DNA from 3 places in the Rossellomorea sp. GCM10028870 genome. Region 3 is predicted to be linked to each of the others. Evidence: riboswitches for the same ligand, from Rfam matches in the RefSeq annotation. Region 3 holds a riboswitch; each other region holds the start of a gene.

Region 1 (3,262 bases), on a different contig from region 3:
TCTTCCTTTACCTCTGTTTCTTCCTTTTCGTTCGTCACAGCGACTTCCTTGTCAGCTGTTTCAGAGATCGCTGGCTGATAAGGTCTTTCATGGGATCTATTTGCATATGACTTCAGTAATTCACCTACATCGATGCCAGTCATTTCGCGTAACGGTTCCTGCATATCAAGCATCGTTCTGGTGATGCTTTTCCCAAAGGAAGGAACTCCCTGGCCATTACCGGAATCAATGATTTTAACAGAGTCAATATTGTTAAGAGGCTGAGCAATTTTCTCTGCGAAAACAGGCAGCATTTCGATTAGTTTCTCGGTAATGATGACATCACCATGTTTCTCCATTGCTTCTGCCAGCAGTTTACGGGATTCGGCTTCCGCTTTACCTCGCTCTCTGATAACATCGGCTTCAGCAGAACCTTCTTCTCTGCGTATCTTGGCTTTCGCTTCCCCGTCAATTTCAGCCTTGCGAGCTTCCGCTTCCGCTTTACGAGTGGTTTCGTAGTATTCGGCGTCGGCTTTCGTTTTACGAACTTTTGATTCTTCTGCTTCAAGTTTAACGGCACGTTCACGTTCAAGGAATTGAAGGGTTAACTCTTCCTCTTTCACTTCCTTTGTAAGTTTGGCTTTTTCCAACTCATAGGACTGTTCGGATTTCGCTCTTGCCCGCTCTGTTTCTTCTTTGAAGGCTGCGTCTTTGATGTCCTTCTCTTTTTTCGATTGGGCAATGGTAATTTGACGCTTGTATTCTTCCTCTTTCGCTTCCTGATCGGTTTGGGCACGGTGAATACGGGTTTCACGCTCGGTGTTTGCTTCTGCAATTTCAGCTTGCTTGCGAACCTCGGCGATACGTGGACGACCAAGATTTTTTAAGTATCCATTTTCTTCGTCAGCATCTCTTATGTCCGTTAGCCCGAGTGACGTAATTTTGAAGCCCATAAGATCCAGCTGCTTCTGAGCAATTTCAGATACGTCAGCGTTAAACTTTTCACGGTTGCTGTTGATATCTTCAACCGTCATTTTAGAAAGAATCGCACGAAGATTACTTCCCAGTACCTCAATGATTTCATCTTCAATCTCTTTTTGGTCCTTACCTAGGAACTGCTCGGCATAGTTCGCAATTCCGTTTAATGTGTCTGCCACCTTCACCATGGCCACTGCGTCTGCAACGATTGGTACTCCGCCATTTGTGTAAACTCTCGGTGTCGATAATTTTAATTGGAAGGATGTAAGATTAACAGGTGTAGATGTTTGGAAACGTCTTAATCTGTACCCTCCACCCCTGATGATTTTCATGGAACGCCCTTCCTGGTCGGTGAAAATATTCGTTTCCTTTTCAGGATCCCCCAGTTTCGGTCCGGTAATGATCAGTGCCTGGTTGGATCTCGCTGTACGATAGCGGAACCTCATCCAGAAATAATACGCGATTCCTGCAATAGCTGCAATAACCAGAACAGGAATCAAGAACATGAAAAATCCGATAATACTTAATGATCCTAGCATTCTGACAACCCCTCTCAAACTTTTCTATAAATCAGTCGAGCAACTGATTCACTATTTTATAAAACTTCTAGCTACAATATTATCTACGGAAGGGTTGTAGAAAAGTTTCAATATTTAGGTAAATTTTCTAATTTTAATACAATAATTCCTACCAAATAAAGACCTTACTTCTCATTCCTGTGATAAAATAAAAGCGTTCACAATTTAAACATTGCTCATTGGTGAAGATGATCAGGTCATCTTCTTAAAAGGGAAGTTGGTGAAAGTCCAACGCGGTCCCGCCACTGTAAAGCTGAGATTTCGTATGGATCCACTGTTTCGAATCGAAATGGGAAGGAATATGAAATTGTTGACGCTGAGCCAGGAGACCTGCCAATTGAGAAGAACACAGAGTTCCTACGGGAGATAGGAGGGTGTTGCGCTATATGAGCCAAATGAGGAATCACAGGATTCTGGACGTCCGCTTGAAGTAGCCGCATCTTCTTTTCAAAGGGAGATGCTTTTTTTTATTTCAGAAATTAAACTGGGAGATGAGAAAATGGAACAAGCTTATTCGGTAGAACGTTCACGAACCATACAAACAAAATTGGTACTGCCACCGGACACCAATCATATGCAAACGATTTTTGGAGGGAAAGTCCTTTCCTATATTGATGAAATTGCGGCACTATCAGCAATGAAGCACTCCAGCTCAGTCGTCGTCACGGCATCGATTGACTCCGTCGACTTTTTGTCGTCTGCAACGGTCGGTGATGCGTTAAGTCTGGAAGCCTACGTTACGTCTACAGGTCGAACATCCATGGAAGTATATGTAAAGGTCTACTCTACGAATCTTGTAACGAGTGTCAAAACCCTGACGACTGAATCATTCCTGACGATGGTCGCCGTTGATGAAAATGGTAAGCCCAAGCCGGTACCAAAAGTCATACCAAAGACGGAAGAAGAATCGAGGCTTTTCAATACGGCTCCTTTGCGAAAAGAGCATAGAAAAAATCGTGCGCTTATTTTGTGAAAAGTCCCTGATTGCTAACTCTCCTAATAAACAAGAACACTCAGAGCTTCTCTAGGCTTTGAGTGTTTATAAGGGCTAGTCTATTGATCCAAATTGGAATGAAAACGGGGTTGGTTTTAGAGCGGGAAGTCATCCAGGATTCCTTCTTCTGGTGAAAGAAGTACAGGATCAACTCTAGGAAGAAAAGAGAAAAACAGTATAGAGATGCGATTTGGATGTTATTGCCTTCAGACCTCCGTCTTGTTCTAAACCTATAGAATACCGAGAAAATATTTCCTATAATGGATAATAAAATAGTTCATTTGGGGTGTAGTATGATCGAAGGTAAATTAATTAAATTTCATCGTGAAGATTCGGGTTTGACTCAAGAGCAGCTTGCACAGGGGATCTGCTCTACCACACATCTAAGTAAAATCGAAAGAGGGATCACAGAGTATTCCAGTGAAATTACTGATTTACTGGCAAGGAAGCTTGGAATCAATATGGAAGTCGAACGTTCTCGGTATCATTCGTTACAGGCTAAATTATCTGAATGGAATGATGCAATTATTATGATTCGAACCAATGACATCCATCAACTTAAAGGTGAAATCGAAAAGGAACCTTTAAGGTTTCTATCTGACTTCATCATTCAATACAACCTTTTCCTGGCAAGATATTATTTATTTTTGAACAAGCATGGAAAAGCCAAGGAAATCCTGGGCATGTTCGAAAACAAAAACTATCCTCTATCCCCTTTCGAACAAAATTTATT
Region 2 (3,262 bases), on a different contig from region 3:
GAAACGTTTCTGCTCCTGCTGTATAAATATCAGGGGAGGGACTGATTTCAAAATATACTTGTTCTTTTTCCTTTAGCGTGCTTACTTTTTCTTTCACATCTGAAATCTGTTGCTTGATGCCGTCTACCAATTCGTTCCCCTTGTTCTCTACTCCCATTACCGTTGCAATTTGTTCTATATCCCCATAAACATCTTCAAAGGTTTGGGCAGATTGAATGACGAATACGTTTAATCCCGCTTCCTCAAGCTGCTTCACTCCTGCATCATCTCCAGTGGTATAAGCAATGACAACTTCCGGCTTTAGTGCAATGACCTCTTCCGCATTGACTGTCATGGAATCCGACACTCTTTTAATCTCTTTCGCTTCCTCTGGATAGTTGTCGTATTCAGTTGCCCCGATTACCTTATCTCCTGCTCCTATGGCAAAGAGAATCTCTGTGTTACTCGGCTGTAAGGAAATAACGGTTTCCGGCACTTTCTCAAAGTTAATCTCTTCTCCCCTGTCATCGATGACAGAATAAGACTCATTATCAGACTTGACTTCCTTTGTGGATGTTACTTCTTCCCCATTGCTGCACCCTGCGAAAACAACCAGGATGAATGATAATAGTAAACTATTTAACCATGACTTTTTCATATTTCATCTTCCCCGCTTCTCTATATTTTGTCTTTATACGATTTACTCACAAAAGGAATTTCTTCAATCCCTTCACATTTATTCACATACACGGCCATCACAAACAGGACATTTGCCAGTAAATGAGCGTATTTAAATAGAATATTTTCCACTTTCATCTCAGTACTGACTTTATGTAAGGCACGGACGGACTTTTTTGCTTCACTGCGACAGGTATGAAGCGTACATGCGGCTGTACAGCCTTGAGGAAGGACAAAGGTTTGGATACGCTCCTCGACTTCCGACACATAACGATCGTACATTTGGCTCAATTTATTCAAGTCGTCTTCCTTGATGGCTGTCATTCCCCGGACCGAACCATTGAGGTGGTACGCCATCTCAGCTAAATATAGTAAATCGTCCTGAACTTTCGGTAAGTGCTCCGTCATTGATGACGCGAGTCCAATTTTAGTCGACAGTGAATCGGTCCGGATCTCAAAATCCACGGTTGAAACAGACTCACGCATATAGGGATAACATAAATAGCGGAAATCCTTTGCCATATGTAAGTTCCTCCTTTCTGAATGATGTTTGTGAAGCACCTATCGTATCTTCCGGGAGGTTTAAATAAACACAAAAAAACCACCCAAGAATATTGGCCGGCAGTTGTCATCCATATGAAAAAAGAGATGCTAAAAAGCCGCACCATACCCTTAACTTCCGAAGAGCATAATACGATGGAAAAAAGGCAGGTATCCTGGCTCGTGCGTCAGCCTACTCTAAGAACCTTCCCATCTGAATGATCAAATAGTGGTTTTCTTCTTATTTCGTCAGCACTTACAGTTGCGGAAACAGCTTCGGATTCACACCGAATTCCCTTTATGCTAAAGATCAGCACCTAATTTCTGCGTGGGTTTATTCACTTAAGGAACATTATACCACTTTATCCATATGAAAGATGATGAAGTTTTGCATAAAAAAACAAACATGTTGACGTACAAGCTTGAATATCTTTTGAGTATGTGAAGAAATGATAAGGAGGAAAAACATGAAGCGATTGATTGTTTTGCTATTATGCGTATTTTTGTTAAGTGCATGCGGAGACAAAAAACCTGCATCCCATGAATTATGTGGATACGGGGATATGATGGTGGTGAACAAGAAGGAATATGTGAAGGTCCCTGTGGAGAAGAAGTTGGTTCTGGATGAAAAGCTTGGATCTATTAAAGAAAAGATTGATAGTCAATATCACCCCGAGAATGATTTCTCGGCAAATATACTAAAAAAAGGGACACCCATCTATAGCGTGAAAGATCACAGCAATTATCTAATCGCCCAGACAGAGGATAATCGTTATATTTTATATGAGGAAATCAACTAAAAAGGAGGGCTGTAAGCAGATGTTTACAGCCCTCCTTTATTTAGTTCGTGGAATTCAAGGAAATCAACCGATACAGGATCGTCGTTTTCTCATCCATCCACTCCATCTTTTCGATACTGCCGTAACCACTCGGGTCACTGTGTTTCGTTTTTCTTACCTCTATCGGAATATGCATAGGGTAAAGGCGATATCCGTCCTTTTGCAGTACGAACAGATTCTCTTCTTTCCTCACTTCTTTTCCTTTTGTCACGATCATCGTGTTTAACTCTAAGCCCATGCCCATTTCGCTTGACCTCAATCCTTTTTGTATTTAATCATACACCACTGTCTTTTGATTTTTCATCCAGGTGCATAGCATGGAGACGATTTGTTGGTTCTTTCGTGGAGGGAAGTAATGTGTAAACTCTTTAAAGTATTGGGACGACACAGATTTATTCAGCTCATTCAGTCGTTTTTCTAATCTATATGCATGCTCAACTGAAACGTTCTGATCCTTTTCACCATGAATGATCAAAACGGGAGCTTCCAGGTTTTCTAACTCATATAGGGGCGTACGCCATTCATATCTTTCCGGAAATTTATTGGGACTTCCCCCTATGACTCTTTTCATCATTCTCCTGAGATCCTTCCGTTCGTCATATGTTAAGAACATATCCGAAACGCCTCCCCATGTAACAACAGAGGTAACGTCCCTGCGCTCCACGCCTGTCAGTAACGCCATTACTCCTCCACGGGAAAAGCCAAACACATGAATCCGGTTATGGACCACCCTGTGATAGTGTTTGAGCAATTCAACACCGGAAATGGCGTCTTCACGATCATCTCCAGCAAAATCTTCTTTTCCCTCTCCGCCAAGGTTTCCTCTGTAATAAGGAGCAAAAACAATGAATCCGTGAGAAGCAAATTGAGCGATTCTCGCCGGCCGGACCATTCCGACGCCTTTGATCCCCCCTCTCAGATAGAGGAACCCATCATACTTTCCACCTCCGACAGGTTCAGCCAATAAGCCTCTCACCCGGAGACCTCCGGATAGATAGGTAATTTCATATAGTTCCACATGTGGATTAGGTGAAGGAAACAATGTTTTCTTCACAATCGTTCCGTTTTTCATATTCTCTTCCTTTCAAAACGTGCATTGGGTATTCACACATTTTTTATACTCTACATAGACTATTTTAGCAAATCTCATCATCAACAGGAGATGCCGAGACGCAGCCTTCATGACCATCCTACCCTTCTTATATATAAGGATAAACAAGGCAAAG
Region 3 (3,262 bases):
TCCCAAAGAATTCTCCTTTATCTATATGAAAATTCATGTCTTCCACGATTTTTTTATCGTTGTATCCAACAGTCACCCCGTTTATATCAATCATGATGAAAGACCTCTTTTCTTTAGGAGAATATAAGCAAACATGGGGGCACCGATTAGGGATGTTATCACTCCGATTGGAAGTTCTGTGGGTGCAATGATGGTTCTCGAGATAAGATCCGCCAGAACGAGAAAGCCTCCGCCTACTATGATAGACAAAGGAAGTAAATGCTTATGATCATGCCCTACCATCCTCCGTAGAAAATGAGGGACCACAAGACCAACAAATCCGATCGTACCTGAAACGGCGACAGCCGCTCCTGTCAGGATACTTCCTGCAATTAAGATGAGCAGTTTTCTCTTTTGTACGGATATCCCGATATGATGGGCTTGTTCTTCACCAAAACTCATGCCATTCAGTTCCTTGCTATTAAAAAACAACAAAATCACTCCAATAAGGAAAAACGGGAATATAATCGCAATGTAATCCCACCCTCTCATGGATACACTTCCAAGAAGCCAACCAATGATTTGCCTTAATTCTTCTCCAGTTAGGGCGATCATTAAGGAAATAAAGGACCCTAAAAAAGAGCTGAAAATAATTCCTGTTAATATGATTGTTTCTACCTTCATTGTTCTTTCAACTTTTTGCGCAAACCATAATACGAGGAACACGGTAATAATCGAACAAAGAATACTGAGAAAAGGAAGCGTAAACTTACCAATGAACGGAATGCTCCAATTAAAAAACAATGTAATAACAGCTCCGACTGATGCTCCTGAAGACACACCCAATGTATACGGATCCGCCAGCGGGTTGCGCAAAAGTCCTTGAAAAGAAGCTCCTGCGATTGCTAAGGAGCTTCCAACCAAAAGTGCCAATAATACTCTGGGTAATCTAATTGAAAAGACAATGTTTGTAAACATCGGATCAATCTCTTCTGGTAAATGGTATCCTAACCATTTAGCTCCGACGATGTACAAAATGTCCTTCGGCGGCACCGGAATGGTTCCAATCGATATACCGGCAAGAAGAGCGAATAGTAAAAACGATACTGCCAATCCGTATGTTATCCATATTTTATTCTGTAAATAACTCCGGATAGATCGACTTTGCAATTTCCTCTACTCCTTCAACCAGTCTTGGGCCAGTACGTGTGACCAGGTCAGAATGTACGTCATGAACTTCCTCATTTTTCACAGCACTCACGTCTTTCCATCCTTCCCGGCCCATCACTTGTTCTTTAGGATTTTCGCTGTAGTAACCATATGTTGTAATGATGATGTCTGGATTTGATGCGATGACTGCTTCCTGGTTTACTTGGATCCATCCCTCTTGATCACTCATCACATTTTCGGCATTTACAAGTGATAGCATTTGATCGATGAATGTATTTTTACCTGTAGAATATATGTCAGGCGAAGGTGACACCTCTATATACACTTTTTTCTTTTCGGAGACACCACTGACTTTTTCCTTAATGGATTCTAGATCAGCTTTCATCTCCGAAATGATGGATTCAGCTTCATCTTTCTTGCCGACCAATGTGCCGATGTTTTCCATCGTGGTGTATACTTCCTCAAAGTTATGGGCATCACGTACGATATATACCTTTACCCCTGCACCTCGAAGCTGTTCTAACCCCTCTTCTGCCGAAACAGCAGTGGACTCATGAGCGAGAACCAAATCCGGATTCAGACTGATAATCTTCTCAACGTTAAATTCCATTCCACCTATTTTTTCTTTCTCCGCCGCTTCTTTTGGATAATTATCAAAATCTGAAACCCCCACAATTTCCTTATTCAACCCTAACTCGAATAAGATTTCTGTGTTGCTTGGAATCAATGAAACAATATGCTTAGGTTGCTCTTCCAGCGTAACTTTATTACTAAGAGCGTCGCTTACCGACAAAGGGAAATCAGATTGTCCCTTAGTGACTTCTCCATTACCTTTTCCCTTTTCTACATTTTCACCATCAGCACCGCATGCTGAGAGGATCCCTAAAGATAATAATAGTGCGAAAATGATTTTGAAGTGTTTCATGTTTTTTCCCCCTGTGAATTGAACTTATTGTCAGACAAAAAAACACCTCTAGTGGGACTAGAGATGTTGTGTAAGATGCAAAAATGGCTTCCATACCGTCAAACATGCACATTACACCTTTCTATCCGCGTAGATTTGGTGCGAAAGACATTAGGCAGGTCTCCTGGCTCATGGTCAATGTTTGCTGCACCTTCCCATACCTATTAGTACAGTGGCATTCATACAGCGCACTTCCATTTACAGTGGCGGGACCGCGTTGGAATTACACCAACTTCCCTATTATGAAGCTAAAAGTTTGCTACCGAAACTTCCGCTTCACCTAATCTCGTATCATATGTAATTGTTCCGTTCACATGAATTATACACAAGTTATCATCGTTAGTGAATTGATTTTTATGAATTTGTGGAAATTTGCAGAATGATTGAATCTACCTCTATAATGCATGTTGATGCCTGGGCTATAGAATAGGAAAAGAGCTTTGGCTTATGTGATTTATCAATTGCCCACTTATAGTAAACCATATAGGCAAAGAAGCTTTGATGCTAATTGATTGTCGCTTCCTCCCTTTCATGATAGAATCTTTTTCAAGCTATTGCTTTACTACTTTAGAGTGGCATATGTATAGGAGGTTTTCGCAATGAATGAAAAGAAAGAGTTCGCTACTTTTGCCGGGGGTTGTTTTTGGTGTATGGTAAAACCATTTGATGAACTACCGGGTATTATTGACGTCGTATCAGGTTATTCAGGGGGCCATCTTGAAAACCCTACCTATCAGGATATCAAAGCCGGTAACAGCGGACATTATGAAGCTGTTCAAATTACCTTCGACCCTGCTCTCTTTCCCTATGAAAGATTATTAGAACTATACTGGCCGCAAATTGATCCGACTGATGACGGAGGACAATTCCATGATCGCGGTGACCAGTATCGCACAGCTATTTTCTATCACAATGATCATCAAAAACAATTAGCAGAAAACTCGAAGAAAGAAATAGAAGAAAGTGGACGATTCAAAAATCCAATCGTCACAAAGATCCTACCTGCCTCAACCTTCTACCAGGCAGAAGAATATCATCAAAAGTTCTACAAAAAGAATCCCGATGAATATAAACAAGACCGGGCGAAATCCGGTCGTGACGAATTTATTGAGAGTCATTGGGATAACCCAAAAGCTTAAGGGCTTTAAA

The links. A riboswitch is a leader RNA that binds a small molecule or an ion and turns the genes downstream of it on or off. The one in region 3 is predicted to bind cobalamin.
Region 1: another riboswitch for cobalamin. It lies ahead of ACFQWC_RS11270 (acyl-CoA thioesterase); the one in region 3 lies ahead of ACFQWC_RS04895 (ABC transporter substrate-binding protein).
Region 2: another riboswitch for cobalamin. It lies ahead of ACFQWC_RS21405 (hypothetical protein); the one in region 3 lies ahead of ACFQWC_RS04895 (ABC transporter substrate-binding protein).

The regions. Positions count from the first base shown of each region.
Region 1 covers NZ_JBHTGN010000002.1:73,331-76,592, forward strand. Annotated here, with positions in the region: gene ACFQWC_RS11265 (flotillin family protein) at 1-1,496, opposite strand, end outside; cobalamin riboswitch at 1,699-1,887, shown strand; gene ACFQWC_RS11270 (acyl-CoA thioesterase) at 2,035-2,508, shown strand; gene ACFQWC_RS11275 (helix-turn-helix domain-containing protein) at 2,823-3,262, shown strand, end outside.
Region 2 covers NZ_JBHTGN010000006.1:181,272-184,533, forward strand. Annotated here, with positions in the region: gene ACFQWC_RS21400 (ABC transporter substrate-binding protein) at 1-637, opposite strand, end outside; gene ACFQWC_RS21405 (hypothetical protein) at 658-1,179, opposite strand; cobalamin riboswitch at 1,347-1,533, opposite strand; gene ACFQWC_RS21410 (hypothetical protein) at 1,665-1,997, shown strand; gene ACFQWC_RS21415 (DUF2584 domain-containing protein) at 2,038-2,280, opposite strand; gene ACFQWC_RS21420 (alpha/beta hydrolase family protein) at 2,308-3,108, opposite strand.
Region 3 covers NZ_JBHTGN010000001.1:932,310-935,571, reverse strand. Annotated here, with positions in the region: gene ACFQWC_RS04905 (adenosylcobinamide amidohydrolase) at 1-94, opposite strand, end outside; gene ACFQWC_RS04900 (FecCD family ABC transporter permease) at 91-1,149, opposite strand; gene ACFQWC_RS04895 (ABC transporter substrate-binding protein) at 1,112-2,074, opposite strand; cobalamin riboswitch at 2,211-2,412, opposite strand; gene msrA (peptide-methionine (S)-S-oxide reductase MsrA) at 2,713-3,252, shown strand.